One region of the Bacillus cereus group sp. BfR-BA-01383 genome, then DNA from elsewhere that is predicted to be linked to it. Evidence: riboswitches for the same ligand, from Rfam matches in the RefSeq annotation. Region 1 holds a riboswitch; each other region holds the start of a gene.

Region 1 (10,185 bases):
TTGGTCTTTTTTTTATTTGTAAACAATTGAGAAACATTATCAGTTATTAAGTGTTTATATTTTGATAGTTTTACTTGATATTAAGTTAATTAAGAAAGGTGATGTTAATGAAAAAATATTGGCATAAGCTATCTTTTCTTCAAAAAAATGTATTGTTAACGGTATTAGTTATTTTGACGCTTGTCGGTACTATGGGAGCGTTAAGTTTTAACATGTTTCAAAATAGTATGATGTCTATATTTGAAAGGCATTCTTTTGAAACAGGAGATACGGTATTACATAAATTAGACGAAGAGATAGTGAGAGATGTTGCAAAAGACCCAGCGGCAGAAAGAGAAAAGAGAGAGAAGTTAACAGAGAAATTAGATGAATCAACGGAAGAATTGAACAGTGTTGGACAAACGTATATTGTGGGAGCAAAAGAAAATGAAAAAGGTGAGTTACAAATCGTCGGCTTGTCTACAGGTTTAGCAAATGTTGTTGAAGTAAAGCCGGGAGACTATTATAAACAACCAGATCTTTGGATGAAAGCATATGATAAGGTAATGAGCACGAAAAAAGCAAACATGACAGTAGTATATGAAGACGCATTAGGATCATGGGTAACGATATTAGAGCCAATTAAAGATGGAGACGATAATATTGTGGCAATTGTTGCAGCGGATGTAGATGCCTCTATTGTTCCTAGTACAAAGGAAAAATTCATTATACAAGGTTTAATGTTTATTTGTATTTCTGTTTTAATTGCAACTGTTATTCAATTCTTAATTGTACGTAATGCACTTGCTCCATTGCGAGATTTACGTGAAGGATTGCGCAAAGTCGGTGAAGGTGATTTAAGTATTAAATTAGAGGAAAGACCAGGTGATATTGGTATTATTAATGCGTATTTTAATAATACCATCGAGAAGTTTAAAGGAATTGTAGATAAAGTGAAGCAGACAGCAGAACAGGTTTCCTCATCTTCACAAGAATTGTCAGCGAGTACGAAAGAGAATAGTATGGCAGTTCAAGAAATCGTAAGTTCTATGGTTGGGTTAAGAGCTGGCGCTCAGTCTCAAGAAACTTCAGTACAACAGTATTTAGGTATTGTATATGAAATGGAAGATAAGATGGAAGAGATAACGAATGCTGCAAAACAAATGGCGACAGCATCTGAAGGTATGGAGCATCATTCAGTAGAAGGAAATGGTGTTATTGAACAGGTGATTAATCAAATGAGCATAATACAAAATGCAGTACAAGATTTATCTTCAATCATTTATTCTTTGGAAACAAGATCAAAAGAAATTAGTGATATTGTAACTGTAATTACAGGTATTTCAAATCAAACTAATTCGCTAGCTTTAAATGCTTCTATTGAAGCTTCAGGTGCTGGGGGAACCGGAAGGGGATTTGCTGTTGTTGCTGATGAGGTGCGTAAGTTAGCAGAGCAGACGGAAGCATCAGCAAAAGATATAGCAAAATTAATAGGAGAAACACAAGCTGAAACGGAAGAAGCTGTTGTTTCAATGCAAAAAGGTTCAAAAGAAGTAGAATCTGGAATTAAACTTGTTCAAAGTAGTGGTGCTTTCTTTGAAAAAATTTCAAAGTCAGCGCAATCTGTTACAAATCAAGTTAGAACTGTTTCTAGCAATTCAAGTGATATACTGCAAAATAGCCAAAATATTGTTCGTGTTGTAAATGAACTATCACATATCGCAAATACGTATGCGAATAGTAGTAATATTGAAGAGAGTATGAAAGAACAGGAAATGTCTGTACAAGATATTGCCGAATTAGCTACTTCTTTAAGCTGGCTTTCACAGGAGTTACAAGAATTAATTGGGGAATTTAAAAGTTAAATGAAATGATTATGCATGCTTTTGTTTGTTCAATAAAATAAATCATGCTACAATGAAAACGAATTAAGAACCGGGGAGCCAATTGGCTGAGAGGATGTAAGTATACATCGACCCTCAACCTGATCTGGATAATGCCAGCGTAGGGAGTTACTTTAAAGTGATGTAGCATAAGTTATTATAGAATAACTTGTATACAAGGCTTTCCTACATGGTAGGAAAGCCTTTTCTTTTTTGAAACCATATTTTGTAAAGGGGATTTTATTATGTCACAACAAGTTACAATTTCATTTTCAGTAGTACCACAAGCGAAGAACAAAGATGTGTATTCCGTTGTTGATAAAGCAATTGAAGTTGTGCAACAATCGGGAGTTCGTTATGAAGTAGGGGCAATGGAAACAACGTTGGAAGGAGAATTAGATGTACTTCTTGACGTCATTAAACGTGCACAACAAGCTTGCGTCGATGCTGGAGCAGAAGAAGTTATCACTTCTATTAAAATTCACTATCGTCCAAGTACGGGTGTAACGATTGACGAAAAGGTTTGGAAGTACCGTGATGAATATGCAAAACCAGAAGCAATCTAAAATAATTACAACAATTTGGCTTATCCTTCTCATTGTGATATGGGAAGGATCTGTTTCATTATTTAAAATTGAACCGTGGATTTTACCAAAGCCTTCCGCGATTGTTCAAGAATTAATTGGAATGAAAGACCTATTACTACCGAATCTGGCACAAACGTTACAGGAAGTAATAATTGGCTTGTTTTTTGCGATTTTACTTGGAACGAGTATTGCAATTCTTATGGACGTTATCCCTTTATTTCGTATTTTAATAAACCCGTTGCTCGTTATTTCGCAAACAATTCCAATCGTTGTACTTGCACCGTTATTTATTATCTGGTTTGGATATGGGATGTTGCCGAAAGTAATGGTAGTCATACTCGTTTGTTTCTTCCCTATTGCGCTTAGCATTTTAGAAGGTTTTCAAACAGTAGATAAAAACATGTTGAAGTTGTTACAAACGATGAAGGCAACGAAGTGGCAAATTTATCAGAAAGTAAAATTTCCAGCAGTGCTTCCATACTTTTTCTCAGGTTTAAAAATTGCAGTTACATATAGCGTAATGGGGGCAATTATCGGAGAATGGCTCGGTGCAAGTGAAGGGTTAGGGGTTATGCTTACGAGAGCAACAAAATCCTTTTTAACTGCCCGAGTATTTGGTGTTGCAGCGATTATCGTCATGGTGACATTATGTCTGTATTTTATCGTGGAGTTTATGGCAAGAATAACAGCACCATGGATATATAGAAAGGACGGCAGAAAATGAAAAAAGGTTTAAAAGTTATGTTAGCTGCCTTATTAGCAGTAGGGGTGGCTGGATGTAATCCGGCGAAGAAAGAAGAAAGTACAAGTAAAGATCAAAAAGTAAAAGTAGTATTAGATTGGTTTCCAAATACGAATCATACTGGCTTATATGTAGCGCAAACGAAAGATTATTATAAAAAGCAAGGATTAGATGTAGAAATTATCCAACCAGGTGATAATGTAACAGCGGAGCAAATGATAGCCTCAGGAAAAGCGGACTTCGCAATAAGCGCACAAGAAAATGTAACGTTAGCCCGTGTAGAAGGTATTCCTGTTGTGTCTGTAGGAGCGATTATTCAGCATAACACTTCAGCTTTTGCATCGCTTAAGAAAGATAATATGACGTCACCGAAAGATTTTGAAGGTAAACGTTACGGAGGCTGGGGAGGACCAGCAGAGGAAGCGACATTAAAGACAATTATGGATAAAAATCAAGCTGATTTTAATAAAGTTGAAAAAATCATCTTAGGACAAACAGATTTCTTTAAATCAATTGGCCGTGATGCAGATTTCGAATGGATTTATTACGGATGGGATGGAATTGAAGCGAAGCGTCAAGGAAAAGAGTTAAATACGATTATGGTAAAAGACTTAGATCCAGCGCTCGATTTCTATAGTCCTGTTATTATTACAAGTGAAAAACATACGAAGCAAGATAAAGACTTTGTGAAAAAGTTTATGACTGCAACGACTGAAGGTTATAATTTTGCAATTAAGGAACCGAAAGAAGCTGCTGATATTTTAATTAAAGCTGTTCCGGATATAAATAAAGATTTAGTACAAGAAAGTCAAAAGTGGTTAAGTACGAAGTATCAAGATGATGCAAAAGCATGGGGAGTACAGAAGGAAGAGGTTTGGACAAATTACACGAATTTCTTATATGACAACAAAGTTATTAAAAAGAAAATCGATGTAAAAGATGCCTTTACAAATGAATTCCTTCCAAGTGAAAAATGAGCGGATTACAAATAAAAGATATTGTGAAATCTTTCGATGGAAAGAATGTATTAGCGAATATTAGTGCCTTTATACAGGAGGGAGAATTCGTCTCTTTTGTAGGTCCAAGTGGCTGCGGTAAAAGCACATTGTTAAATATGATCGCGAGCGTTGAAGAGCCAACGAGTGGAGAGGTATTTTATAACGAGGAACATGTAAAAAAACAAGATGTTGTAAGTTATATGCCCCAACAAGATTTATTGCTACCGTGGCGCTCTGCTTTGCAAAATATAGTTCTTCCGTTGGAGATTGAGGGGAAACCTAAAAAACAAAGGTTAACAGAAGGAATGGAAGCATTAAGACAGTTTGAGCTAGATGAATATGCAGACCATTACCCGGATGCACTGTCTGGTGGTATGCGCCAAAGAATTAGCTTTCTTCGTACATATTTATGTGAGAAGCCAATTATGCTACTGGATGAGCCTTTTGGAAAATTAGATGCGTTTACGAAAATGGAAGTACACAGTTGGCTTTTAAATTCTTGGCATCAAGAAAAGCAAACAATCGTTATGGTTACACATGACTTAGACGAAGCAATTTTACTTTCTGATCGAGTATTTATTTTATCTCAAAGACCAGCATCAGTAGTTGGTGAGGTACAAGTGAAATTACCTCGCCCGCGAACGATGGACATGTTAACATCACTTGAGTTAAAGAAGGATAAGGAAGAGATTTTAAGCGTATTAGCTCCTTATATGAAAAAATAGAAAAAAGTCTTTTAACAGTTTTTGGTATGATTGCTGTTAAGAGGCTTTTTTATATAGGAGGAGAAAGATGCAATCTATAGAGAAAATGGTGGATTCATTAACGCCGGATGATTTTGCAGAAGGAACAAAAGAAAAAATAGAGAATAGAATATAACAGAGTAGTTTATACTCTTAATATAACAAATGTTAAAGGAGTGAAAGGATAAAATGACTTTATCAACTGTTCTTCAAATGGTTTTAGCTTGATAAGGGAGAAGTCTGCCCATTTTTAAAGATTAAGCTAAATTGAAGACAGCAGGTAAAGAACCTTAATCCTTTCTTACGATAATATGTAATGGGTAAGGTGTATTCACCTTACCCATTTTTATATGCACAATTAAATAAGGTTTTATACTGTTGTTCTCTCTATTTAGCTTATGAATCATAAGTAAAGGAGAGAAAAAATGAGTATATTAACAGTAGAAAATGTAAGTCATTCGTATGGTGAGAAAACCATCTTATATAATGCATGTTTTCGATTATTAAAGGGAGAACATGTTGGGTTAGTAGGGAAAAATGGAATTGGAAAATCAACGCTGTTACGTCTGTTAACAGGAGAACTTATACATGATAAAGGGAAAATTGAATGGTTTCCGCATGTGAAGGTAGGATTTTTACAGCAACATATAGATTTACAAGAAGGGATAACAGTTGAAGAATACTTGCAAAGTGCATTTTCTAATTTGTATGCGATTGAATGCGAAATGTTAAAAATTACAGAAGAAATGGCTGAAGCAGAAGACGTAGAAAAACTGTTGGTAAGGTATGGAGAATTACAAACTATATTGGAAAGCTCCAACTTTTATCAAATTCATACAGAAATTGAAGAAGTAGCAACGGGTTTAGGGTTGTTTGAAGTAGGGATGAAGAAGGATGTTTCAAAGTTAAGTGGTGGTCAGCGGACAAAGCTGTTACTTGGGAAACTCCTTTTAGAAAAAGCTGATGTTTTATTGCTAGATGAGCCAACGAATTATTTAGATACAGCACATATAGAATGGTTGCAAACGTATTTGAAACTGTATGAAAAAGCTTATATTATCATTTCACATGACGAAGTATTTTTGAACAAGATTACAAATGTTATTTATCATCTAGAGGAGCGGGCAATTAAACGCTATGTGGGTGATTATAATGGTTTTGTGCGTAATTATGAACTGCAAAAGAAACAATTACAAGCAGCGTATGTGAAACAGCAAAAAGAAATTGCCCATTTAGAAACATTTATTCAAAAAAATAAAATTCGAAAAGCGAAGCAAGCAAAAAGTCGTGAGAAAGTATTGGAGAAAATGCAAAGGGTTGAAAAGGTTAACAATGTACCTCGTGCCCGTTTTGATTTTAATGTTTATGCTGAGCCAGTGAGTCGTATATTACAGGCCGAGAAACTAAGAATAGGTTATAGTGAACCGTTATTTACAGAATTGAATTTTCAAGTGAAAAAAGGGGAGAAAATAGCTATTGTTGGTCATAATGGCATCGGAAAAACGACAATGTTAAAAACGTTATTAGGGCAAATAAAGCCATTAAGCGGTTTAGTTTCTGTTGGAGAGCGGGTAAATCCCGCTTATTTTGCACAGGAAGAATTTGCTTCAGAAATAACGCCATTAGAGAAAGTTTGGGCAGAAAGACCAGATATGACAAGGAAAGAAGTACGTCAAGCATTAGCAAAATGTGGATTGAAAGAAGAACATGTATTAAAGCCGCTTTGTTTATTAAGTGGAGGGGAACAAACAAAGGTAAGACTTTGTGAACTTATCGTAACGAAAAGTAATGTTTTAATTTTAGACGAACCTACGAATCATTTGGATATAGAAACTAAGAAGGCTTTGCAGGAAGCGTTACAACAATATAAAGGAACGGTCTTAATCGCCTCTCATGAGCCTTCTTTCTACGAATCATGGATAACAAAAGTGTGGAGTATAGAAGAATGGAACGTTGAACAATATGAATAAAGAAAAAGGCATTAGCTCATAAGAGCTAATGCCTTTTTCTTTGTGATTAACATGATTTCCGAGAACTTTTGCATGAGAATTGTATGAAGAAGCACTCTTATGGTGCGCTTATAAGCATGCTTTTTCTTTTGTTATGTTTATATTTATAATAATACTAGATGCCTTTCCCTAATAGGCCACTATCTTTCTTTATATATATAGATAGTTTGAAACGGAATAAAAAATGATTCCTATATGTAAAGGATAATGTGATTAGTAGGGGAAGACAATAAAACTTAAAGGAAATTCATGTAAAATTCAGATGAGCTTCACATAAACTTCATATTAGAAATCGAATATAATTATAATAGGTTATTATAATATTGGTTTGTGATTTTTCATAAAATTAAAAGTTTGAAATAAGGAGAGATTTTCTCAATATAAAAAGGCTTAAATACAAACTGCATATGAAAATGAAAGGTCGATGAGGAAGGAAATAGCTCATTATAAATAAATTTGAGAAAAGATTGTATGAAGTCAATTTGTAATAGCGTAGCACGATGGTGAAGTTTCATGTAAAATAATAGTAAAAATATGTAAAGGTGTGGATGTGTTTTTGAGCATTGCTGAAGAGAAAATTCGACAAGCGATACGGAATGGCGATCTCGATAACATTCCGGGAAAAGGAAAACCACTACAATTAGAAGACCTTTCAATGGTACCTCCAGAACTTAGAATGAGCTATAAAATTTTAAAAAATGCGGGTATGATTCCAGCAGAAATGGAACTACAAAAAGATATATTAAAAATAGAGGATTTAATCTCTTGCTGTTATGATGAAGAAGAGAGAAAAAAGTTACAAGAAGAGTTAACAGCCAAAACACTACGTTTTCAGCAGTTAATGGAAAAAAGAAAAATTAAAGATAGTTCAGCATTTCGTATGTATCAAGATAAAGTATTTCGTAAATTACGTTAAGAGGGATAAGATGAATAAATTTGAAACGATAGAAGAATTAGCGACATATATTGATGAAAAACAAGTAGTACTTCTATTTATTAAAACGGAAAATTGCGGTGTTTGTGATGTCATGCTAAGGAAAGTAAATTACGTATTAGAGAATTATGATTACGTAGAGAAAATAGAAATATTACTACAAGACATGCAAGAGATTGCAGGGCGATATGCAGTATTTACAGGGCCAACAATTTTATTGTTTTATAATGGAAAAGAGGTTCTTCGTGAATCACGCTTCATTTCACTTGAAAATTTAGAGAGAAATATTCAACTATTAGGGAATTAAGGGAGGTTTTTATATGGAATTTATTATTATCATACTATTATTTGTTGTAATTGGAATAATTGTAACAGCTGTTCGATCAAACAAAAGGAAAGTTAATTTGATGAAACAGAGTAATATGCATAATTCGTCTAACAGCTCATCACCACTATTTTTCTTTGCTGGATCTGATGATAGCTCACATGATGGTGGTTCACATGATTGCGGAGGATCTTCTGGCGGAGATAGTGGAGGGAGCTGCGGTGGTGGCGGTGATTGATGAAAATACGCCTTATATAGGCGTATTTCTTTTTTAAACAAACGTTTGATTAGTTGGCTTACATATGCATAAAAACAGTTAAACAAACGTTTGATTAAATATCGTTGTCGGTACGCTTATGATTCAACTTGTACCAGAAAATATGGTTGGAAGAGTAAATGGAACAATTTTACCGCTGTTTATGGGAGCTATGCTAATTGGTACTGCTTTAGCTGGAGGATTAAAGGAGATGACCTCACTAGTTACCGTATTTTGTATAGCAATGTCACTTATTTTATTAGCAATAGGCCCGGTTTTACGTATGCAAATAAAGAAAGAAGATGTTGTTAATCGAGAGAAAATGACGAATTCATTGGTTTCGAAATAGCTATTGTAAGGGGGCTGAATTGCTCCTTTTTTCATGGCGATCTTTTGACAATGAAATGTACCGACTATATACTGATGTTGTAAAAACGATTTTACATGTTAGGAGAAAAGATGTGAAAAATCAAATTTATGAATTACGCACTGAAAATAATATTTCACAAGGTGCATTAGCCGATAAGTGTAAAGTTTCCAGACAGACGATAAATGCAATTGAGAATAATAAATATGATCCGAGCTTAGCGTTAGCCTTTCGTTTAGCGGAAGTATTAGGAACAACTGTTGATAAATTATTTTTGTACAAGCTGTAGAGTCTTTAATTGTAAGACGTTATCGATAAAAATAAAGAAAAAATCCCCTTCATGTTTGAAGGGGATTTTTTCTTATAGTGTTTTAGTTTTTGGATTAGGTGGTGTAATAGATGTATCATTTTCAGGGACTCTAGTTAAAAGAAATCCACCGATAATAAATAGTACAATAATACTAAGTACACCAGCGTTTGTTTTTCCAGTTAATTGAGTCGTAACACCAACTAATACTGGCCCCATAATGGCTGCGAATTTACCAAAGATATTATAGAATCCGAAGAATTCATTAGCAGATTCTTTTGGTACTAGTTTGGCAAAATAGGAGCGGCTTAGTGCTTGAATTCCGCCCTGAGATGTGGCAACGAGCATTGCTAAAATCCAAAAATCAAGTGTCGTTTTTAAGAAATAAGCATATGTGCAAATAATGATATAAATAATAATACCGACATATAGCATTTTTTTACCGGTAAATGTTTCCGATAGTTTTCCATATAATAAAGCGAATGGGCATGCGACAATTTGTGTTACAAATAATATGATTAATAGATTAGTTGCACTAATGCCGAGATCAGTTCCATATGCTGTAGACATAGTAATAATTGTATCGACCCCGTCAATGTAGAAAAAGTAAGCGATTAGGAACATAAATACAGTTTTATATTCTTTAATATTTTTAAAAGTATCAGCAAGACGCTTGAAGCTCATTGCAATTGGTCTTGGATGGCGTTCAATATAGTGTGTTTGCTCAACGTTTTTTAGCATTGGAATTGTAAATAACCCCCACCAAAGAGCTGTTATTGCGAATGAAATTTGGCTAGCAATGCCGACTGATAGAGGGATAGTTCCTTTTTGAGCAAGAATGATAAGAGCAATACAACCGATAAAAGGAATTGTACTTCCAATATACCCCAAGGCGAATCCTCTCGTAGAAATTCGGTCCATTCTATCTTTAGAAGTAACATCTACTAAGAATGCATCATAAAAAATGTTTGCTCCAGCAAAACCGACTAATGCGAGCATATAGCATCCTAATAATAAGTACCACTGAGAGGTTGGAACAACTGCTAGCATACTTG
Region 2 (10,185 bases), on a different contig from region 1:
GCAGGGCATTCATACTTAGAATGCCCTGCATTTGTTAGGCTTCTATCCTCCTGGTTATTTCACTACTAGTTATACTTGCCCTATAGCATAAAAAACACATATTCACTTCACTCCATTATCCGTCTAGTTCCTCTTATTTTTCACTGAATATACTACCAATATAACCTGAGACAAGATACATTTGTTCAAGGAAAAATAGAAAGGTAGGCAAATTATGAGTACTGAAATATGGATTACTATTATTGTATTCTTCTTAACGATGATTGTTGTCTTTTGGCGACCTCGTGGTTTAAATGAGGCGTGGCCGGCAGCAATTGGTGCTGGTATTATCCTGATTACTGGCCTTGTATCAAAACCAGACGTCATGGACATTATAAGTAAAATCGGAGGTGCCTCCATAACAATATTAGCGACCATCGTTATGGCGGTTATATTAGAAAGCTTCGGCTTCTTCCATTGGTCCGCAGCAAAACTTGCAAATCTAGCGAAAGGTTCTGGACGCCGCCTATACTGGTACATTCAATTACTATGTTTTCTTATGACGCTTTTATTTAATAACGACGGTAGCATTTTAATTACAACACCAATCTTAATTTTACTACTGAGAAACCTCCAATTAAAACCTCATCAACAAATCCCTTATTTATTAAGCGGTGCTTTAATTGCAACCGCATCTAGTGCACCAATCGGTGTAAGTAATATCGTAAACTTAATTGCCTTAAACATCGTCCATATGACTCTTTATATGCATACAGCTATGATGTTTGTACCTGCAACACTAGGACTATTGTTTATGTCATGGCTCATGTATACAGTTTTAAAGAAAAAACTTCCGAAAAGATTACCTGTTTCTTCATATGATATTGAAGAGATTTTCTTCACAAAGAACTTCCATCCACTTAAAGGAAAAAATTCTGTTGATACGAAACAAAAGCGTACAAGATTCATGTTAAAAGTATTAGGTTTCGTCTTCCTTATGCGCTGTCTTCTATTCGTTGCATCCTTCTTATCCATCCCAATCGAAATTGTTGCTGTACTCGGTTCACTCGTTCTTCTCATCTGGAGATGGTACTACTTACGAACAAACCCTGTCGATATTTTGAAAAAGACACCGTGGCACATTTTAATTTTCGCTTTCTCTATGTATGTAATTATTTACGGGCTTCACAACGCAGGATTAACAGCGGCACTTGTAAATTGGCTCGAGCCAGTTGTAAGTCAGCATCTACTCTATGCTAGCTTTGCAATGGGCGGACTCGTTTCCCTCCTCTCTAACGTCTTCAATAACCACCCTGCACTTATGATTGGTACAATCACATTAACAGAAATGGGACTAGATCCAGTCACATTAAAAACGATCTACCTTGCAAACATTATTGGTAGTGACATCGGTTCACTATTATTACCAATCGGTACGCTAGCTTCCCTCATTTGGATGTATATTCTGAAACAAAACAAAATTAAAGTGAAATGGAAAGATTATTTAAGCGTATCTCTCATCGTTATTCCTCTCACAACCGTCGTCACATTATTCCTCTTATACTATTGGGTACACTTATTCTTCGCCTTATAAAAAATAGAAGCCCCTTTTGCTACCGTCTTAGCAAAAGGGGCTTCTTCTATAATTAAGTTAGGTACTACAATGTGATCAATCAAGTAAAGAGGTGTAACGTGTTATTGGTATAAATGACTACCAGTGTCTTTAAATTCTTTCGCTTTCGCTTTCATACCTTTTTCAATTGCTTCTGTCGTTTCTAAATCATTTTCTTTCGCATATTCACGAATATCATGTGAAATTCTCATACTACAAAACTTCGGTCCACACATCGAACAGAAATGAGCTGTTTTCGCTCCTTCTGCTGGCAACGTTTCATCGTGATACTCCATCGCGCGCTCAGGATCTAAAGATAAATTAAATTGATCGCGCCAACGGAATTCAAAGCGTGCTTTTGAAAGTGCATCATCACGCTGATGGGCCGTTTTATGCCCTTTCGCAAGATCAGCTGCGTGCGCAGCGATTTTGTACGTAATAACACCTTCGCGAACATCATCTTTATTCGGTAAACCTAAATGTTCTTTCGGCGTTACATAACAAAGCATCGCCGTTCCAAACCATCCGATCATCGCAGCCCCAATCGCTGATGTAATATGGTCATATCCTGGTGCAATATCTGTCGTTAACGGCCCAAGTGTGTAGAACGGCGCGCCCTGACAAATATCAAGTTCTTTCTCCATATTTTCTTTAATTAAATGCATCGGTACATGCCCAGGTCCTTCAATCATAACTTGCACATCATGTTTCCAAGCAATTTTCGTTAATTCACCAAGTGTCTCAAGCTCTGAAAACTGCGCTTCATCATTTGCATCTGCAATGGAACCTGGACGTAATCCATCTCCAAGAGAGAACGAAACATCGTACTGCTTCATAATTTCACAAATCTCTTCAAAATGAGTATATAGGAAGTTTTCTTTATGATGGAATAAACACCATTGTGCCATAATTGAACCACCACGAGAAACGATACCTGTCGTACGCTTTGCAGTAATTGGAATGTAACGAAGTAATACACCAGCGTGAATCGTAAAGTAATCCACGCCTTGCTCCGCTTGCTCAATTAACGTGTCACGATACACTTCCCACGTTAAATCCTCTGCTATTCCATTTACCTTTTCAAGCGCTTGATAAATCGGCACTGTTCCAACTGGTACCGGAGCATTACGAATAATCCACTCACGCGTCGTATGAATATTTTTACCTGTAGATAAATCCATAATCGTATCTGCACCCCAGCGAGTCGCCCACGTCATCTTCTCTACTTCTTCTGCAATAGAAGAAGAGACAGCTGAGTTTCCGATATTCGCATTTACCTTCACATGGAAATTACGCCCGATAATCATCGGTTCTGCTTCCGGATGGTTAATATTCGCTGGCAAAATTGCACGACCTTCTGCAATCTCCTTACGAACAAACTCAGGCTCTACTCCTTCACGAATCGCAACATATTCCATCTCAGACGTAATAATACCATTACGCGCATAATGCATTTGCGTTACATTGGCACCTTGCTTCGCTCTAAGCGGCTGGCGATCCATTTGCGGGAAAACAGGTGTATGTTTCGAAGCCACTTTCACACCATCATCCTCTGGTTTCACTTCGCGCCCTTCGTATGCCTCTACATCCTCGCGCTCCATGATCCAAGAATGACGCGGCGTTGGAATCCCCTTTTCCAACTCCACTTTATACGCAGGATCTGTATAAGGACCGCTCGTATCATACACACGAATCGGCTTGTTTGGAACACCATTTGTATCGCTTTGTTCAATCTCACGCATCGGCACTTTCATACCCGCGCGTGGTCCATCCACATACACTTTCTTACTTCCTGGTAAACTCGACTTCAATTCAATTTGCTCAGCTGAAACAGATTGTTTCATCACCTTTGTTACCCCCCTGTTCGTGACAAGGACGAGATATGGCCAGCGCATGCCAAAATAAAAAGAGCCAGGTCCATAAAAAAATAAGGACCTGGCTCATAAAAGGCATCATTATGTAAAGCCGTTAACTTCCCTACGCTGGTACGAGCCAGATCAGGTCCAAAGGGTTAAGAAGTTCACGCGCTTCTCTCTCAGCCTACGCATACGTTAGGCACCCCTAGTTTATCACTGATTTAATTTTCAATACTTTCCCATCATACACGATAATCTGAAAAATGCAAAGGTTATTTCTTTTGTTGTTTACGGAATCATCCAAGTTAAATAATAAGCCTGTACATATGTCATAATCCCCACAATAATTACGAAGAATAAACTATGCTTCACTGTAAAGCGGAACAGATCTGATTCTTTCCCAGCAAGACCAACCGCCGCACAAGCGATTGCAATCGATTGCGGAGAAATCATTTTACCTGTTACACCGCCCGTTGTATTTGCTGCAACGAGAAGCACTTCAGATACACCGACTTGCTGCGCTGTAATTGCTTGTAAATTTGAGAATAGTGCGTTCGCTGACGTATCTGATCCTGTTAAGAATACGCCAATCCAACCTAGGAACGGTGAGAAGAACGGGAATAATCCGCCAGTTCCTGCTAGTGCTAATGCTAATGTAGAAGATAAACCAGAATAGTTTGCGATAAACGCAAATCCTAACACAAATCCGATTGATAGAATTGGCATCTTAAGTTCGTTTAACGTTTCTTTAAATGTGACTACTGCATCTTTCGCACTCATTTTCAAAATAAAGATAGAAATGATACAAGCAATTAAAATTGCTGTTCCCGTTGCTGATAATACGTCAAACTTCAAAATTGCCTCGTAAGGCGTCGGTTGATTTACAATCGGCTCTGCTTTCATTACTAAATTGTGTAAACCTGGGACTTCAAACTTAAATACAAGACTCTCTAATGCGCCGCCTGGAGCGAATAATGCTTTAAAGAAACTTTGGCTCCAAATGACTACCATCACAGTTAAAATAATAAACGGAGACCACGCTTTTACTACTTTTCCTACTGTTAGTTTCGGCATAGATGTTGATGTCGTTGTCGTTGCCGCGGCTACTTCACTATCCGCTTGTTTAGATTGATAAATCTCTTTCGGCTGCCAAACTTTTAAGAATAGCGACAAACTTACTAAACTTACAAGCGCTGACGTAATATCAGGAAGTTCTGGTCCTAAAAATGTCGCTGTAATGAACTGTGTAATTGCAAATGAGCTACCTGCTACAAATAACGCAGGCCATGTTTGTCTTACTCCTTTAAATCCATCCATTAAAAATACGATAAAGAACGGAACAAATAATGATAAGAATGGCAATTGATGTCCAGCCATTTGTCCAATTTTATGCGGATCAATACCTGTTACTTGTCCAGCAACCGTAATTGGAATGCCCATCGCTCCGAACGCTACCGGTGCAGTATTTGCGATTAAACAAAGACCTGCTGCATATAAAGGATTTAAGCCAAGACCTGCAAGAAGCGCTGCCGTGATTGCTACTGGTGCACCAAACCCTGCTGCCCCTTCCAAAAATGCGCCAAATGAAAAACCGATTAAAATAACGAGTAAACGATGATCGTTCGTAATTGATAATACTGACGCACGAATCACATCGAATTGACCTGTTCTCACAGAAATTTTATATAAAAATACCGACATAATGATAATCCAAGCAATTGGCCATAATCCGTATAAAAAACCGTATCCGGTCGCTGCCATTGCCATTGTGAATGGCATTTTATACGCGAATAACGCCACCAAAATTGTAAGTACAACTGTAATAAATCCTGCCACATACCCCTTCATGCGGAATACTGCTAAAGCTAAGAAAAAAAAGATGATTGGAATAAGTGCGACTGCTGCCGAAATCCAAATGTTACCGAACGGATCGTAAACTTGTGTCCATGTGTTCATTGTTCTCTCCCCCTAAAGAATCCCCTTTTAAATAGATATAACCTTATCAATAGACTATCAGGTCATCATACCTTTAAGTCTAAAAATAAAAACGCTCCGGAAAACGTTTTCAATAACTTCTTTTATACTTTATCATAACAATTTTTATTTAAAAAGATTTTTTTGAAAATTTCATTATTTAATGTAGAAATCTTACAAAAACGTCACGTTCTTGTAATGTTCATCGATAGGAAGCTTGCCAACATTATTGCATAATGAATGTATAACAACGGAAATTATTCATGAGGTGATACATATGAACGGAAACAAAATATTAGCTGCTTTATCATACTTTAGTGTACTATTCGCACCTATCTTATTCCCTATTATCGTATGGATTGTGGGCGATTCTGAAACAAAACCACATGCAAAACGTGCTCTATGGACACATATCATTCCAAGCATCGCTTCATTTATTGGATTAGTTATTCTAGGAATTATGGGCATCGGATCTGATCAACCAGACGTAACACTTGGAATTGGAGCAATCATCGTCTTATGTATTTGCGGAATCATTAGCTTATACTACTTCATTTGGAATATCGTAAAAGGTATTAAAGTACTGAAAGCTTAATTTTAAACAAACGTTTAATTAAAAAGGACACTTGCAAATTGCAAGTGTCCTTTATCCCGTAAACGCCCGATTGGTGTGGGCTAATAATCCGTAGGGGATGCCCCCCACTGATTAAAGTTTCACTTTATCTTCTGCGTTTTTTCTTTTTTCTCATCATTTTCTTTCGGCGCGTATTCACTTTATCCGCTATAATGTGGAGCGTACTTGCCACAACAATTCCCATTACGAACGTTACAATTTCAACCTCATGTTCCTTCGCAATTTCTATTAAATTCCCATCAAATGCTATTACATTTAATAGGAATAAAAATGGAGAAAATACGATTAACATGTATGCGATACGAATCACATCACCAAGTATAACCGTATGTGTAAAAAAGGAACGATGCGGCATCATCCTTTTATATGGATACCAAAATATACGCAGGAATCCCCATTTATTATACGCATTACTGTACGTATCTAAATCAGGTGTTAAAAATGAAGTACCTACTAAAAAGCCAATTGCAAAAGTTAATAAAAAATCAAAATTTGTTAATCCATACGAAAAAAGCAGAAACAAAACAACCGGAAGGGATATTAAGTTTATTTTCGTATGCGTTCTTCCTGATGGCATAATGCACTTCCTCGCTTACGTTCGCCCTGTCATCCTATGACAGTTCTCACCTATTGATCTAATTTCTGATCGATAAATGATGTGTCTATATCCGAACTAAACCATTCTGCCAATTTCACTCGCGCCTTATCTTTCACCTCTTCATTGACGTATAACGACACCTGTATTAACGCGGCCGTTAGCGCCCCTAAATCATCCGTATAACCAATTCCAGCAACGAAATCTGGGATAGCATCTATCGGTGTGATAAAATAAACAAGTGCTCCAATTACAATAATTTTCACTCGTTTTGGAACATCAGGTCTTTGTAAAACGTAAAACAATAATAAACTGGCATAAATAACCGACTGCCCCGCTTGCTTTGCAACATGTTTTACTTTCTTCCAAAACGCTTCAACTGAAAATTTTTGTTCCATGTGAAAGCCTCCCTATTTTTAAAAGAAATAAGCTACAATATGTTATCAGTAAAAGTTCATCAAAATTACACATAATCTATCAATGAATTTTTATTGTAACAAACAAACCAAAAAAGAACAAGTGTTCGTTAATTTTCACACACTTTCCTTCATATAATAGGTTTCTAGACAACCACTTACCCATCTTCATTTCTTATTTCTCAACCATGGAAATTTTCACTTTCACTTAACACTTTGTTCCATCTTTGTTATATTTTCTAGTTGACGGACATATAAACGAATGTTAAAGTTTTCACTGGTAGTGACAACTCACATACAAAAAATGTAAAATGTTATAGTGTTTCTCAGAAATGAATTTTGTTGTATAATACAGAAATGACGTTATGCTTATGAGCAACAAAAGAAACCAAAAGGGTATGCATAGTTATAGTCGTATATGGGTGAATATAGAACCTCTAATTATGGCAAAGAAAACTATGTATTTTTTATTTTAGCATTTTTCGCTCCAAAATCGACCAAGCCTGATAGAGAAAGGGTGGAAATGAATGAAAGAAACCTTGAAATCACAATTTCAAAATGTGCGTTTCACTTTATTCGTAGCTTTGACCGTATGGCTGAAGACCTACATTATTACACGCACAAGCTTTGATTTAAAACTTGAATCTTTCATGCAAGAATTCATTTTATTCATTAGTCCATTAGCAGCATCATTACTGTTTGTGGGACTTGCATTATTTGCAAAAGGAAAAAAACGTAACTATATAGCACTTGGAATTAACTTCATCTTAACGTTCATTCTTGTTGGTAACGTAATGTTCTACGGATTCTACAATGACTTCGTTACTTTACCAGTACTAGGACAAACGTCTAACTTTGGGAGCTTAGGTTCTAGTGTGAAAGAATTATTGAACTTCAAAATTATCCTTGCATTTGCGGATATTATCGTATTCTTCGTTCTATTGAAGAAGAAGAAAGATTTTGCACCGACAGAGCGTGTAGCACGTCCGATGCGTTCTTTATACTTCGTATCAACGGTTGCTATTTTCTGCGCAAACCTAGGACTTGCAGAAGCTGAGCGTCCAGAACTATTAACACGTTCATTCGACCGCGTTATGCTAGTTAAAAACTTAGGACTATATGTACACCAAGTATATGATCTTGGCTTACAAGCAAAATCAAGTTCACAAAAAGCGTTTGCTGATAGTAGTAAATTGCAAGAAGCAGAAAACTATGTAAAAACAACACAAAGTAAACCAGATCCAAATATGTTTGGTACTGCAAAAGGGAAAAACGTAATTGTTGTCTCTCTTGAATCATTACAAACATTCTTAATTGGTGCACAAGTTAACGGACAAGAAGTTACACCATTCTTAAACCAATTTGCGAAAGAAAGTTATTACTTCGATAACTTCTTCCATCAAACTGGGCAAGGTAAAACATCTGATGCTGAATTCTTAGTAGATACTTCACTATATCCACTAGACCGCGGTGCTGTATTCTTCACACACGGTAACAACGAATATACAGCAACTCCAGAAATTTTACGTCAGCAAGGGTATCACACATCGGTATTCCACGCAAACAACGCAACATTCTGGAACCGTAACATTATGTATCCGGCACTTGGTTATGATCGTTACTACAACGAGCTTGACTACAAGATTACGCCAGAAACAAAATTAAACTGGGGATTAAAAGATATCGAATACTTCGATCAATCTATTGATATGTTAAAAGAAGTGAAGCAACCATTCTATACTCGCTTCCTTACTTTAACAAACCATTACCCATTCACTTATGATGACAGTACGAAATTAATCGATGAATACAATTCTGGTGATGGCGTATTTGATCGCTACATGGTAACTGCTCGTTATTTAGACGAAGCAATGAAACACTTTGTTGAACGTCTAAAAGCAGAAGGTATTTATGACAACTCAGTTATCGTATTCTACGGTGACCACTACGGTATTTCTGAAAACCATAACCGTGCAATGGCACAGTTCTTAGGAAAAGAAGAAATTACTACATTTGACCATATGAACTTACAAAAAACACCGATGTTTATTCACGTTCCAGGTCAAAAAGAAGGTAAAACAATTTCAAAACCAACTGGTGAAATTGATATTAAACCAACTATTCTAAACTTACTTGGTGTAGATTCTACGGATCAAATTCAATTTGGTCACGACGTATTCTCACCAGACAATAAAGGATTCGTTGTTCTTCGTGACGGTAGCTTCGTTACAGATAAGTACATGTACACGAACAGTACATTCTACGACCGTAACACAGGTGAAGTTGTACAATTACCGAAAGAAGAATCTCAACCACTAATTGATCGTGCACAAAATGAATTGAACATGTCTGACAAAATCATTGAAGGCGACTTACTTCGCTTCTCTGACAGTAACAAAATCAAAACTGGTGAAGTAAAAACAGCTATTAAAGAAGAAAAGAAGAGCGCTGAGTAATCTCAGCCTCTTTTTTATATTCCTCTCTCTCGCCTCTTATATTCATTAACTTTAAAATTACATAAACTTTACCAAAGGTTCACATAGAATTAATGAAACATCTCTATAATAAAATATATAAACGAGGTTCTACATATTTCTTATCTCTCATCTTAAATAAGATCCCTTAAAGAGATGTGTAAATCTTTTGTTTCTACTTTCTTATAATTGTCTTTCAACATGTTTTGTTTCCATACACAAAACATTCAATAAGACGATGTCCCTATGAAAGATAGCTACCCTCCTTGTGCAGCATTCCATACGAATGTTGCTTTTTTTTATTAAAAAGCAGGATTCTCATTTCTTATTTTCGAATTTGTATATACGAAATACTGTAAATCATCTCTACTTCTCTATGATTTATAAATACATATACGTCATATGTAGAGAATTCCTTACATAAAAATTATTATAGTGATTTTGATTCCAAATGAATTAAAGTTTCACGTTACTTATGTACTTACGAAAGGATGGGACGGAAATTGACATACGAAAGATTTGTACTTTGGAATGATGAGGTTATTGATACAACGAAACATAGAACGTACATAGAACTTGAAGAGAGAGGCTTACAGTTTGGAGATGGTGTCTATGAGGTCATTCGCCTATATAAAGGAAACTTCC
Region 3 (10,185 bases), on a different contig from region 1:
GGCAACAATTCAATATGACAAGGTGTATGAAGTGAACTTTCGCCATCTGTATCTACTTCTTTTTCTTCTTCTGTTTCAATATGAATGGATTTCGCTTTTACGTGGAAGATATCATTTTCATTTGTGTCTTCAAATAGTTTCTTTCCAATATAATCTTTAAACACTTGAATCCCTGTTGACTTAACAACAAAAATATCAAGTGTTCCGTCATCGCATTTTACATTTGGAATAAAGGATGGGATACCCCCGAGATATTCACCGTTTCCAACCATAACAAGAACGGCTTCGTCTTTATATATTTGTCCGTCGTAAGTAATTTTGACTGGGAATGTTTCAGCGTTTTTTACAGTTCGAATGGTGCTTAAATAGTAACCGATTTTACCAAGCTTTGCCTTTTCTTCAGCATCGATATTGTTTGATACTTCAGAGACGAGTCCAATGCCCCAGAAGTTTAAGAAGTGTTGTCCGTTTGCTTTTGCGACATCAACTGGTTTTACATGTCCTTTTGTAATAAGTTTTGCTGCTTCAGCAATGTTTTGCGGAACGCCGAGTGTGCGAGAGAAGTCGTTGCAAGTTCCACCTGGAATGATTGCAAGTGTAGGTCTAGTTTCAAGAGGGGCTAAGCCGTTTGTGCATTCAAATACAGTTCCATCACCACCGAAGACGATGATTAAATCTACTTCACTAGCAAACTCTTGGCAATATTTTGTTGCATCACCGTGTTTTTTCGTATGAAGGATATGTAGGTCAGGAAAAGCTGCGGCAAGAGGTGGTACGATTTTCGTTAAGTTTGCACGTAAATCGCCTTGTCCTGCTTTTGGATTTACGATGAGGAGTACTTTTTCAAATTTTGTCTTTGTCATTTTTATTCTCTCCCTTTGTCTTTTACGAATCGTGATAGAAAATAAACTTCCATCAATAATTGATGGAAGTTTATTATATTATTCCGTTACAACTGAAGCGATAAATGGTAAGTTACGATATTTTTCTGCGCAGTCGATACCGTATCCAACGATAAATTCGTCTGGAATTTGGAAGCCAACATATTCAGCTTTTAAGTCCACTTTACGGCGCTCGGGTTTATCAAGTAACGTACAGAATTTCAATGCTTTCGGTTTATGCATGAAGAAGTGATCTTTTAAGAAATGAAGTGTTAAACCAGAATCGATAATGTCTTCTACGACAATTACGTTTTTTCCAGTAATGTTTACATCGATATCTTTTAGTAGTTTCACTTTTCCTGTTGTTTCGGTTTGATTTCCGTAGCTAGATGCAGAGATGAAATCAATTGTTACATCGTTTTTAATGTGACGAATTAAATCAGCAGCAAATACGAATGAACCTTTTAATACTGCGATGACTATGATTTCTTCTCCTTCAAAGTCACGTTCGATTTGAAGTGCTAGTTCTTTTACTTTTGCTTGTAATTGTTCTTCAGAAATTAAAGTGTCTTTTATTTCAATATTCATTGGGATCCTCCTACAGTGTGTAAAACTTGTGAACATTTCGACTGTAAAGGATAGAATAGAAAAAGTCAAAGAGGATAGTATTTTTCTACAAAAACAACGACAAAATCATCTGATGATATACTAATCACATTAAGAAAACGCTTCCGTAAAAGGGTGATTATGATGAAAAAGAAACAGTACACAAGTGTAACATTTATAAAAGCATTACTTTTAACAATTGTTCTTGGCCTGTTGGCTTACATAATTGATGTACCTGCAATTCGCATTTCACTAATTGGAATGACTTTAGTATTAGGCGCAATTTCCCATGGTATGATGTCGCAGCTACAAGAAGCTGGACTTGATAATATGAATGATCATATAGATAAAAAGTGAGAAACCTTCATGTATATACAATGAAGGTTTTTTCTTTTCTTACAAAAATGTAAGGTAGTTGTAAGACAAATCGATAGTTGCATAGTAGTGTTTTGGATAAACTATAAGTGTAAGGTAAAAGGCAAGCATATTTTAGGTAAATTAAGTTTTAGGCACTCTATATGTGAAGAAGGAGTAGGAGGGCATGGAGAAACGTTGGACAACCTTTTCTTTTTTAGCGACTAGTAACACCGTAATGCTAGCTGGAGAAATGGATTTTTTGCACTTGTTTGATCGAGAAGACGATCATTCTTCTTCAAAATTTACAATGAAATGGTGTAAATGGAGCGAAAGTTGTAGATTGGAAGAAGAGACCCCTAACGAAGAGCAAAAAATTATTTTAACAAATCCTATTAAAGCGTGGGTTGCTCAACGTAGTAAGTGTAACGTCAAAAATCACTTCAAGAAAACTGAGCCGAGACAATTAGTTATCGCTCCGGCCAATTCTACTTCTAAATCACGCGAAAGTAACATGTAAATATTGAGACACACACCCGAAAAAACATCGTATAGATTGCGATGTTTTTTTCTTTTTCTACAATGAAATCTTTAAATGAAATATATTTCATCTGCATCTTATATTTACATCTGTTGTTTATTCTAGTGATACATCCGATGCGACGTGATGTAAAACGTATAAGAGGAGAGAAATAAAATGAAAAAGAAACTATTACCAATTTGTGCAATGGCACTTTTAACAGTAGGTTATTCTTCAGTAGCGAGTGCTTCTACTGGAACACTAACAAAGGAAGAAGCAGCGCAAGTGCAGTCAGATGTAGCTAAAAAGGAAGAAGCAATTAAGGCACAGCAAAAAAATGATGCAGAGAAAAAGCAAGCGGCGCAAGTACAAGAAAAAAGTGATATGGCTAAAAAAGAAGCAGCGATAAAAGAGCAACAAAAGAATGAAGTAGCGAAAAAAGAAGCAGCACAAGTGCAACAAAAAAATGATGCAGTCAAAAAAGAAGTAGCGAAGCCAGTTGTACAAGGTGAAAAATTACCAAACACAGCATCAAATAATGTAGCAATGATGGGACTAAGTGCCTGTCTTGTAGCAATAGGTACATTATTTGGTTTGAATCGTCGCAATAAAGTTAATGCGGGATAAAATATTGTCCTATAAAGAATGGGATAATTTCATATATTAAAAATGGTAGGTTATTCCTACCATTTTTTGCATGGAGGGATGAAACATGAAGTTACGCAATTATATCGGTATCATATTGATGGCTATAGGGCTATTCATGGGATCCTATTACGCTGTGGAATGGTATAAAGGAAAAAGCTCTGCTCAAGAATTAACGAAAGAAGAAATAAAGAGCCTTAAAAACATACAACATAATCAACTTTCTCATGAAAAACCTGTAACTTCCCAAGTACCTTCTTCTCAAACACAACATAAAGAAGGAGAAAAGGTAGCGATGTTAAATATACCGAAAATAAAGAAGAAGTTTTCTATATATTGGGGAGCGAATGACGCCACTTTGAAAAAAGGAGTGGGTATGTTCGTTAGTGATGTAACGACAACGCCATCTGGCGGGGGACATACTGTACTGAGTGGGCATCGAGATACTGTATTTACAGATTTAGGAGAGTTAAAAGAAAAGGATACCCTTATTTTAGAGTATGATAATAAAACTTACACATATGAAATTCAAAAAATATGGATTACCTATGCGGATGATCGTACTGTTATTATAAAAAAAGAAGAACCAATATTAACACTGACGACTTGCTATCCATTTGATTATATAGGGGATGCACCAGATAGATATATTATCGAGGCGAAATTAACTGCTAGTCATTCAAAATAAAATTATAGTTCCTGAAAGCGGGAGGGGATACATAAATTATGTCAAAAAACATTTTAATTGTTGAAGATGAAGATATTTTGCGTGAAATATTAAAAGATTATTTTTTGAATGAACAATATGTAGTGTTTGAAGCAAGAGATGGGAAAGAAGCTTTAGTTTTATTTGAAGAAGAAGAGGTTGATTTAGTTATTCTAGATATTATGTTACCGGAACTCGATGGATGGTCTGTTTGCCGAAGAATTCGTAAGACGTCCGGGGTTCCGATTATTATGCTGACGGCACGTGTTGATGAGGATGATACGCTCCTTGGTTTTGAACTTGGAGCAGATGATTATGTAACGAAGCCGTATAGTCCGCCAATTTTATTAGCAAGAGCGAAACGATTGTTAGAAAGTAGAAAAGTAACAAAGCAACTTTTAGAGAATGAAGATGATACGCTATCAATTCACGGTATTCACGTCCATTTTCCGTCACGCACCGTTACAGTAGATAAGGCAGACATTAATTTAACACATACAGAATTTGAAATATTAGCGTATTTCATGAAAAATCAAGGGATTGTTTTAACACGGGAGCAACTCATTTCAAGAATTTGGGGATATGAATTTGTTGGTGATGATCGAACGGTTAATAGCCATATTCGTAATTTACGAAATAAATTAGGAGAGAAAGCAAAGTACATTACAACTGTAGTACGGACAGGTTATAAATTTGAGGGGAATGTATGAGGAAAGGAATTGTACTCAAATTATTTACTCTTACAACAGCATTATGCATGCTCATTTTAGCGACGATATTTATTGGACAAACGATATTTTTCAAGCAATATTATGCGAATCGAAAAGTAGAAGATATTAAAGTGAATTTAAATGCCTTTGAGAAGAATTATTTAAATTATACAGGAAATGCAGAAGAAATTCAGAACTTGGAGCAAGATTTTTTAAGGGAAAATAATACGTGGATTACGACATTAGATCAGAATGGGAATTTAAAATATGCAGAGGATTTTTATTTTGAGATAACGATAGACCGTAGGCAACAGAAGAGCTTTGGACAACAAATATTCAAGATGCCCTTATACAACCTCATCAATATAGAGGAGATTGATAATAAAGCAGTAGATCAGTTTTTAGGACAAGAAATTTATTTTTCTGGAGTGAAAAAAGAAGATAGTTTTATTCCATTCTCTTTCTCGTTAGTTAAGCAGAATTTAAGCGGATCTAATAAACCGTTAGAAAAAGCATTTAATGAGAAAATGAGTAAATTAAATGAGGAGAAAAAGAAAGCAGCTGAGGAGCAAGTTACTAAGGAAAAGAAGCCGGTCGTTCAGGAACAAGCTGCCCAAGAATCAGGTATTTATATAGGAGGGCGTGTTACGAAAGTACAGTTTCCTGATGTAAAAGGCCTCGTAAATCCAATTTATAAAAACACTTTATTTTTGGATAGTATAAAGGAATTTCAAACGGATTTATTACTAAAAGAGAGTAATAAAATACAATATTCAACACAAACAATGGATTATGAAAAAAATGATATAAAATATAAATTATTAATGAAACCGATAAAAGAAAAAGACGGATCAGTGACATATATATGCAATGGCATCTTTGCAACCAGTCGATGAAGCTGTACAAATGGTGCAAGATTATTACATCTACATCATTGCATTTGTAGTCATTCTCATTTTCCTAGCTTCGTTCTATTACTCAAAACAAATTGCCAAACCGTTATTAAAAATAAATGATACAACGAAAAAAATAGCTCATCTAGATTTCACAGAAAAAATACCGATTACTTCAAAAGATGAAATTGGGGATTTATCGAAAAATATTAATGTGCTATCGAATAAACTCCATTCGCATATTGGACAGCTGGAACAAGATATTGAAAAGGAAAGAAAGCTAGAAAAGACGCGGAAAGAATTTATTTCTGGTGTTTCACATGAATTAAAAACACCGCTAAGTATTATGAAAAGCTGTATTTCTATTTTAAAAGATGGGGTAGCTGAACATAAAAAAGAGTACTATTTTCAAGCGATGGAACGAGAAGTAGACAAAATGGATATGTTAATTTTGGATATGCTTGAGTTAGCTAAATTTGAGTCAGGTACATATAAAATGAAAAAGGATTCATTTTATATTGATACAGTAATTGAAGATATATGTGAACATCTTTCTGTGGAAATAGAGAAAAAAGAACTGCGTGTTCATAAAAATATACGTTCATTTGAAGTGATTGCAAATCAAAATCGGATTGAACAAGTCATCGTGAACTTTATTACGAATGCAATACGATATACACCAAATAAAGAGGACATTATTATTTCTACAATAGAGCAAGAGGATCGTATAAAAGTGTGTATTGAAAATAAAGGTACTCACATCGAAGAAGAGCAATTAGATAAGATTTGGAATCGTTTTTACCGTGTGGATGCAGCTCGTCAGCGTTCGCAAGGTGGAACGGGGCTTGGGCTTGCAATTTCAAAGAATATTTTAGAATTGCACGATGCTGAATATGGGGTAAAGAATACAGAAGATGGTGTATTATTTTATTTTTATTTACCGAAAAAAGCGTAGACAATATATGTTACGCTTTTTTAATTTAATTTCATATTATCTTTACCTAATCTTTATTTTTAAACAGTATACTTTGAATAGAAAATGAGGTTATGTAAGGAGTAGATTAGCCGTGAATAGCAATTTACTAGGTGTGATCGTATTTATTTTCTTTTGTGCATTTATTGTATTTTTAATTGATATTACGATATGAAAAAAGAGCGCTAATTAAGCGCTCTTTTTGTTTGAATTTAGTTGATAAGCACCGATGCTTTTGAATAAGCGTGGTGAAGTTGTAAATAAAAGAATTAGTAATACAGTACATAGTATGAAAGAACCGATCATAGTACTGCCGTTTACAATTAATGAATATAGCACAGCTGATTGACCTTTCGGTGCATATTGCCCCCAGAAAATAATACCGGCGATAAAGTGACAGAAGTAGCGAGCTAGACTACCGATAAATGTAGCAAGGATAATATAGGAAATTGTTTTCTTTCTTTCACCGTTAATTAAGCTCTGCTGAATTTGCTTATAAAAGAGTCCAGCAAATCCGATAAAGGCAAAGGCAATGAAGTACTCAATGAATGCTTGAATAGGTGTTAAAATGTAAGCATCACCTACAACAATTTGTAATAGTCCCCAAATTAAGCCTCCTAAGAAAGCCATTTTGAAGCCCCAGCGGTATGCGATAATAAAAATAGGAATCATTGCAAATGAAATGGAACCACCTGTTGGAAGTTTAAGTGATAATGGTAAAATGTCGATAATCATGGCGAAGGCTGCAAGAATAGCAGATTCGATCATCGCTTGTAAATTGGTGTTACGCATGTTGTCTCCCCCTAAATCCAAGTTGCACAAAAAAGAACATTATCATAGGAGGATACGAAATACGTAAATAAAAAAGAGGTATGTATTTCGGACGTTTGCACAATCCCTGCGTTAGCATTAACTAACAGGTTCAAAGGGTCGGAACGAAAATGTTCCCTCTCAGCGGTAAGGCTCCCCCTGTGATAACGAGATTCTTTATTTGCTATTGTTTATTGTAAGCGAAATGGATGAGAATGGCAAATGAAGCTTGTATGACAATAAGTGAAATATAATTGTATTGAAATGTTAATAAATATGAAGCAAAAAGATATAGTCCAAGTGAAATAGAGTATGATATAATTGTTTGAAAATAATTATCATTCTCTTCTGAGGGGGAAGGTTATGAGCTTAGTAGATATTAAAATTGGTGAGAAAGTGTTAGTAAAAAGTATTCAGTCGTTAGATCATTTATTAAAGAGAAGACTAGCTGCTTTCGGCCTTGCGGAAGGAAGCGAGCTTCGCATAAAACAGAAAGCGATGTTTAAAGGTCCTTGTACATTGGAGTGTCGCGGACAGTTAATTAGTATTCGTCATTGTGACGCGAAAATGATAAAGGTGGAATTAGCGTGAATAAGGTTGCTTTGCTAGGAAATCCGAATACAGGGAAAACATCATTATTTAATGCACTTACTGGTTCTTATGAGTATGTAGGAAACTGGAGCGGTGTAACAGTAGAAAAAAAGGTTGGTAAATTAAAAGATAAGCAAGGAACATTAATTGATTTACCAGGCGTTTATGATTTAAATCCAGTTTCACGTGATGAAGGTGTCGTTACAAACTTTCTACTAACAGACGAATTTCATCATATGTTAAATATAGTGGATTCTTCGCAATTTGAGCGAAATATGCATTTAACGTTGCAATTACTTGAATTTGGTAAGCCAGTTTCAATTGGTTTAAATATGGTTGATGTGGCAAAGCAAAGAGGAATTGTTATTGATGTAAAACGATTATCAGAAATATTAGGTGTAACAGTCGTCCCTGTCATCGCAAGAACCGGAAAAGGCTGTGAAGAATTACTTACTACTCTTCATGAAGAGAAACAAAAAGAGAAAAAGCCATTCATTATTTCATATGGTGTACAAATGGATGAGGGGATCGGCGAGGTAATTTCTCTTTTAGAGACAGCAAATTATGAGCATCCAAGATGGTTAGCCCTTCAATTTCTAAGCAATAACGAAGTAGTAGAAAAAGAAATGAAAGCACTGCCAATTTATAAGGAACTTGTAGCCGTTCGATCTCGCTTAGAAGGAAAACTTGATTGTACGTTGGAGGAGCATATTTACAAGACTCGTGAAGCGTATATTGAAAAGTTAAAAACAAATGTTATGAAGCATGAGAAAGAAGGGAAAATTCCTTTTTCGGAAAAAATTGATAGGTTAATTACACATAAAATTTTAGGACTTCCAATCTTTTTAGCAGTTATGTTTTTTATTTTTCAGGTTACGTTTACGTGGATTGGGACACCGTTATCTGATATGTTAGATGGTTTTTTTGGTGGGCAGCTTACAGATTGGGTAACAGCTGGACTCACAACTGTTGGAGCTTCTGATTTTATTCAAGCGCTCGTTACAGAAGGTATTATTGCCGGTGTTGGTGCAGTATTAGTATTCGTGCCACAAATCTTTGCACTATTCTTTTTCATTTCATTATTAGAAGACTCAGGATATATGGCGCGCATTGCAGTTGTTATGGACCGTATTATGGAGTACTTTGGCTTGAACGGGAAAGCATTCATTCCAATGATTATTGGTTTTGGATGTAATGTGCCAGGTATTATGGCAGCGAGAACGATTGAACAGGAAAAAGAGCGTTTACTTACAATCCTTGTAACACCGTTTATGTCTTGTTCAGCACGTTTACCTGTATATGCATTATTTGCGGGAGTGTTCTTCCCTCATAGTCAGGCGACTGTTGTGTTTTCTTTATATGTTGCAGGTATTGTTCTTGCATTACTCGTTACAAAAATTATGTCTCTTACTATTTTAAAAGCGGAAAAATCTATTTTCGTAATTGAATTACCTCCTTACCGTGTGCCGCAAGCGAAAACGTTATGGCTGAGCACGTGGGAGAAAGGTAAAGGATTTGTTCGTAAAGCAGGTACATTCATCTTCGGTGGTTCTGTTGTCATTTGGTTATTAAACTATGCAGGTCCATCAGGATTTGGTGTTGATATGGGAGACAGTTTCTTAGCGATGATTGGTGGTTTTATCGCGCCACTATTCGCACCGCTCGGCTTTGGAACGTGGCAAGCTGGGGCATCCCTTTTAACAGGATTTTTGGCAAAAGAAGTTGTCGTTTCAACGATGGCGATTATTTATGCGGTTAAAGAAGATGTGCTAGGAAATGTAATGGGGGCACATTATACTGCTTTATCAGCGTACGCATTTATGTTCTTTGTTTTATTATATGTTCCGTGCTTAGCGACAGTAGCTGTTATTAGACGCGAAACAGGATCGGTGAAATGGACAATTTTCTCTGTCGTTTATCCATTAGTTGTTGCTTATGTATTAACGTTTATTATATACCAAGTTGGGTCCTTACTCGGATTCTAGAAGGAGATGTATTAAGGTGATGGTCAATATTATAATTGGAGCTATCATTTTTGGTTATGCAACATATACGCTAGTGAATTTTGTAAAGAGAAGTAAAAAAGGAAAATGCGCAGCATGTTCTTTAAATAAATCATGTCAGTCACAAACTTGTAGTCCGGATATGGAGCAAATTGCTCATAAATAAAAAAAAGCTTTGCGAATTTCGCAAAGCTTTTTTGTTTTACTTTTTAATTTTTACAAGTTGAGAAGCTTGTTTGTTGCTTCTGGAATTAGTGTATAAGAAATACGGAAACGTAACTATCGAGTTAGCTTTCACTAAAGTAAGTTAATTTCACAGAGAAATAATGAGGATATATTAGGAATACAATATTGTATCTAGAATGTCATATTATATTGGAGGTATTTTGGAAATAACATGTAAGGACATCTTAGTTTTGTTATAATGAACACATAGGTTATAAAAATGAATATTCTTACTGTAAAGGGAGAATTTTGATTTTTCCCAGTAGTG

What was found. Region 1 has a riboswitch for thiamine pyrophosphate ahead of MR065_RS16350 (MTH1187 family thiamine-binding protein). Riboswitches for the same ligand answer to the same signal wherever they lie in the genome.
Positions count from the first base shown of each region.
Region 2: linked by a shared signal. The riboswitch ahead of thiC (phosphomethylpyrimidine synthase ThiC) and the one ahead of MR065_RS16350 (MTH1187 family thiamine-binding protein) in region 1 are both predicted to bind thiamine pyrophosphate.
Region 3: linked by a shared signal. The riboswitch ahead of thiT (energy-coupled thiamine transporter ThiT) and the one ahead of MR065_RS16350 (MTH1187 family thiamine-binding protein) in region 1 are both predicted to bind thiamine pyrophosphate.

Region 1 covers NZ_JAKUFP010000017.1:4,578-14,762, reverse strand. The annotation lists gene MR065_RS16355 (methyl-accepting chemotaxis protein) at 108-1,844, shown strand; TPP riboswitch at 1,906-2,007, shown strand; gene MR065_RS16350 (MTH1187 family thiamine-binding protein) at 2,108-2,428, shown strand; gene MR065_RS16345 (ABC transporter permease) at 2,400-3,173, shown strand; gene MR065_RS16340 (ABC transporter substrate-binding protein) at 3,170-4,168, shown strand; gene MR065_RS16335 (ABC transporter ATP-binding protein) at 4,165-4,914, shown strand; gene MR065_RS16330 (ABC-F family ATP-binding cassette domain-containing protein) at 5,358-6,902, shown strand; gene MR065_RS16325 (DnaJ family domain-containing protein) at 7,486-7,857, shown strand; gene MR065_RS16320 (thioredoxin family protein) at 7,868-8,182, shown strand; gene MR065_RS16315 (hypothetical protein) at 8,196-8,438, shown strand; partial or broken gene MR065_RS16310 (MFS transporter) at 8,533-8,805, shown strand; gene MR065_RS16305 (helix-turn-helix transcriptional regulator) at 8,861-9,112, shown strand; gene MR065_RS16300 (MFS transporter) at 9,185-10,185, opposite strand, start outside.
Region 2 covers NZ_JAKUFP010000036.1:20,003-30,187, reverse strand. The annotation lists gene MR065_RS22825 (arsenic transporter) at 215-1,573, shown strand; gene thiC (phosphomethylpyrimidine synthase ThiC) at 1,675-3,435, opposite strand; TPP riboswitch at 3,549-3,664, opposite strand; gene lldP (L-lactate permease) at 3,736-5,403, opposite strand; gene MR065_RS22810 (magnetosome magnetite crystal formation protein family) at 5,699-6,016, shown strand; gene MR065_RS22805 (metal-binding protein) at 6,141-6,632, opposite strand; gene MR065_RS22800 (YkvA family protein) at 6,683-7,048, opposite strand; gene MR065_RS22795 (LTA synthase family protein) at 7,594-9,522, shown strand; gene MR065_RS22790 (D-amino-acid transaminase) at 10,032-10,185, shown strand, end outside.
Region 3 covers NZ_JAKUFP010000002.1:47,427-57,611, forward strand. The annotation lists gene MR065_RS02425 (diacylglycerol/lipid kinase family protein) at 1-863, opposite strand, end outside; gene hpt (hypoxanthine phosphoribosyltransferase) at 942-1,469, opposite strand; gene MR065_RS02435 (hypothetical protein) at 1,629-1,844, shown strand; gene MR065_RS02440 (hypothetical protein) at 2,029-2,361, shown strand; gene MR065_RS02445 (LPXTG cell wall anchor domain-containing protein) at 2,539-2,988, shown strand; gene MR065_RS02450 (class D sortase) at 3,074-3,694, shown strand; gene MR065_RS02455 (response regulator transcription factor) at 3,733-4,422, shown strand; partial or broken gene MR065_RS02460 (sensor histidine kinase) at 4,419-6,270, shown strand; gene thiT (energy-coupled thiamine transporter ThiT) at 6,478-7,101, opposite strand; TPP riboswitch at 7,166-7,268, opposite strand; gene MR065_RS02470 (FeoA family protein) at 7,462-7,689, shown strand; gene feoB (ferrous iron transport protein B) at 7,686-9,674, shown strand; gene MR065_RS02480 (FeoB-associated Cys-rich membrane protein) at 9,691-9,858, shown strand.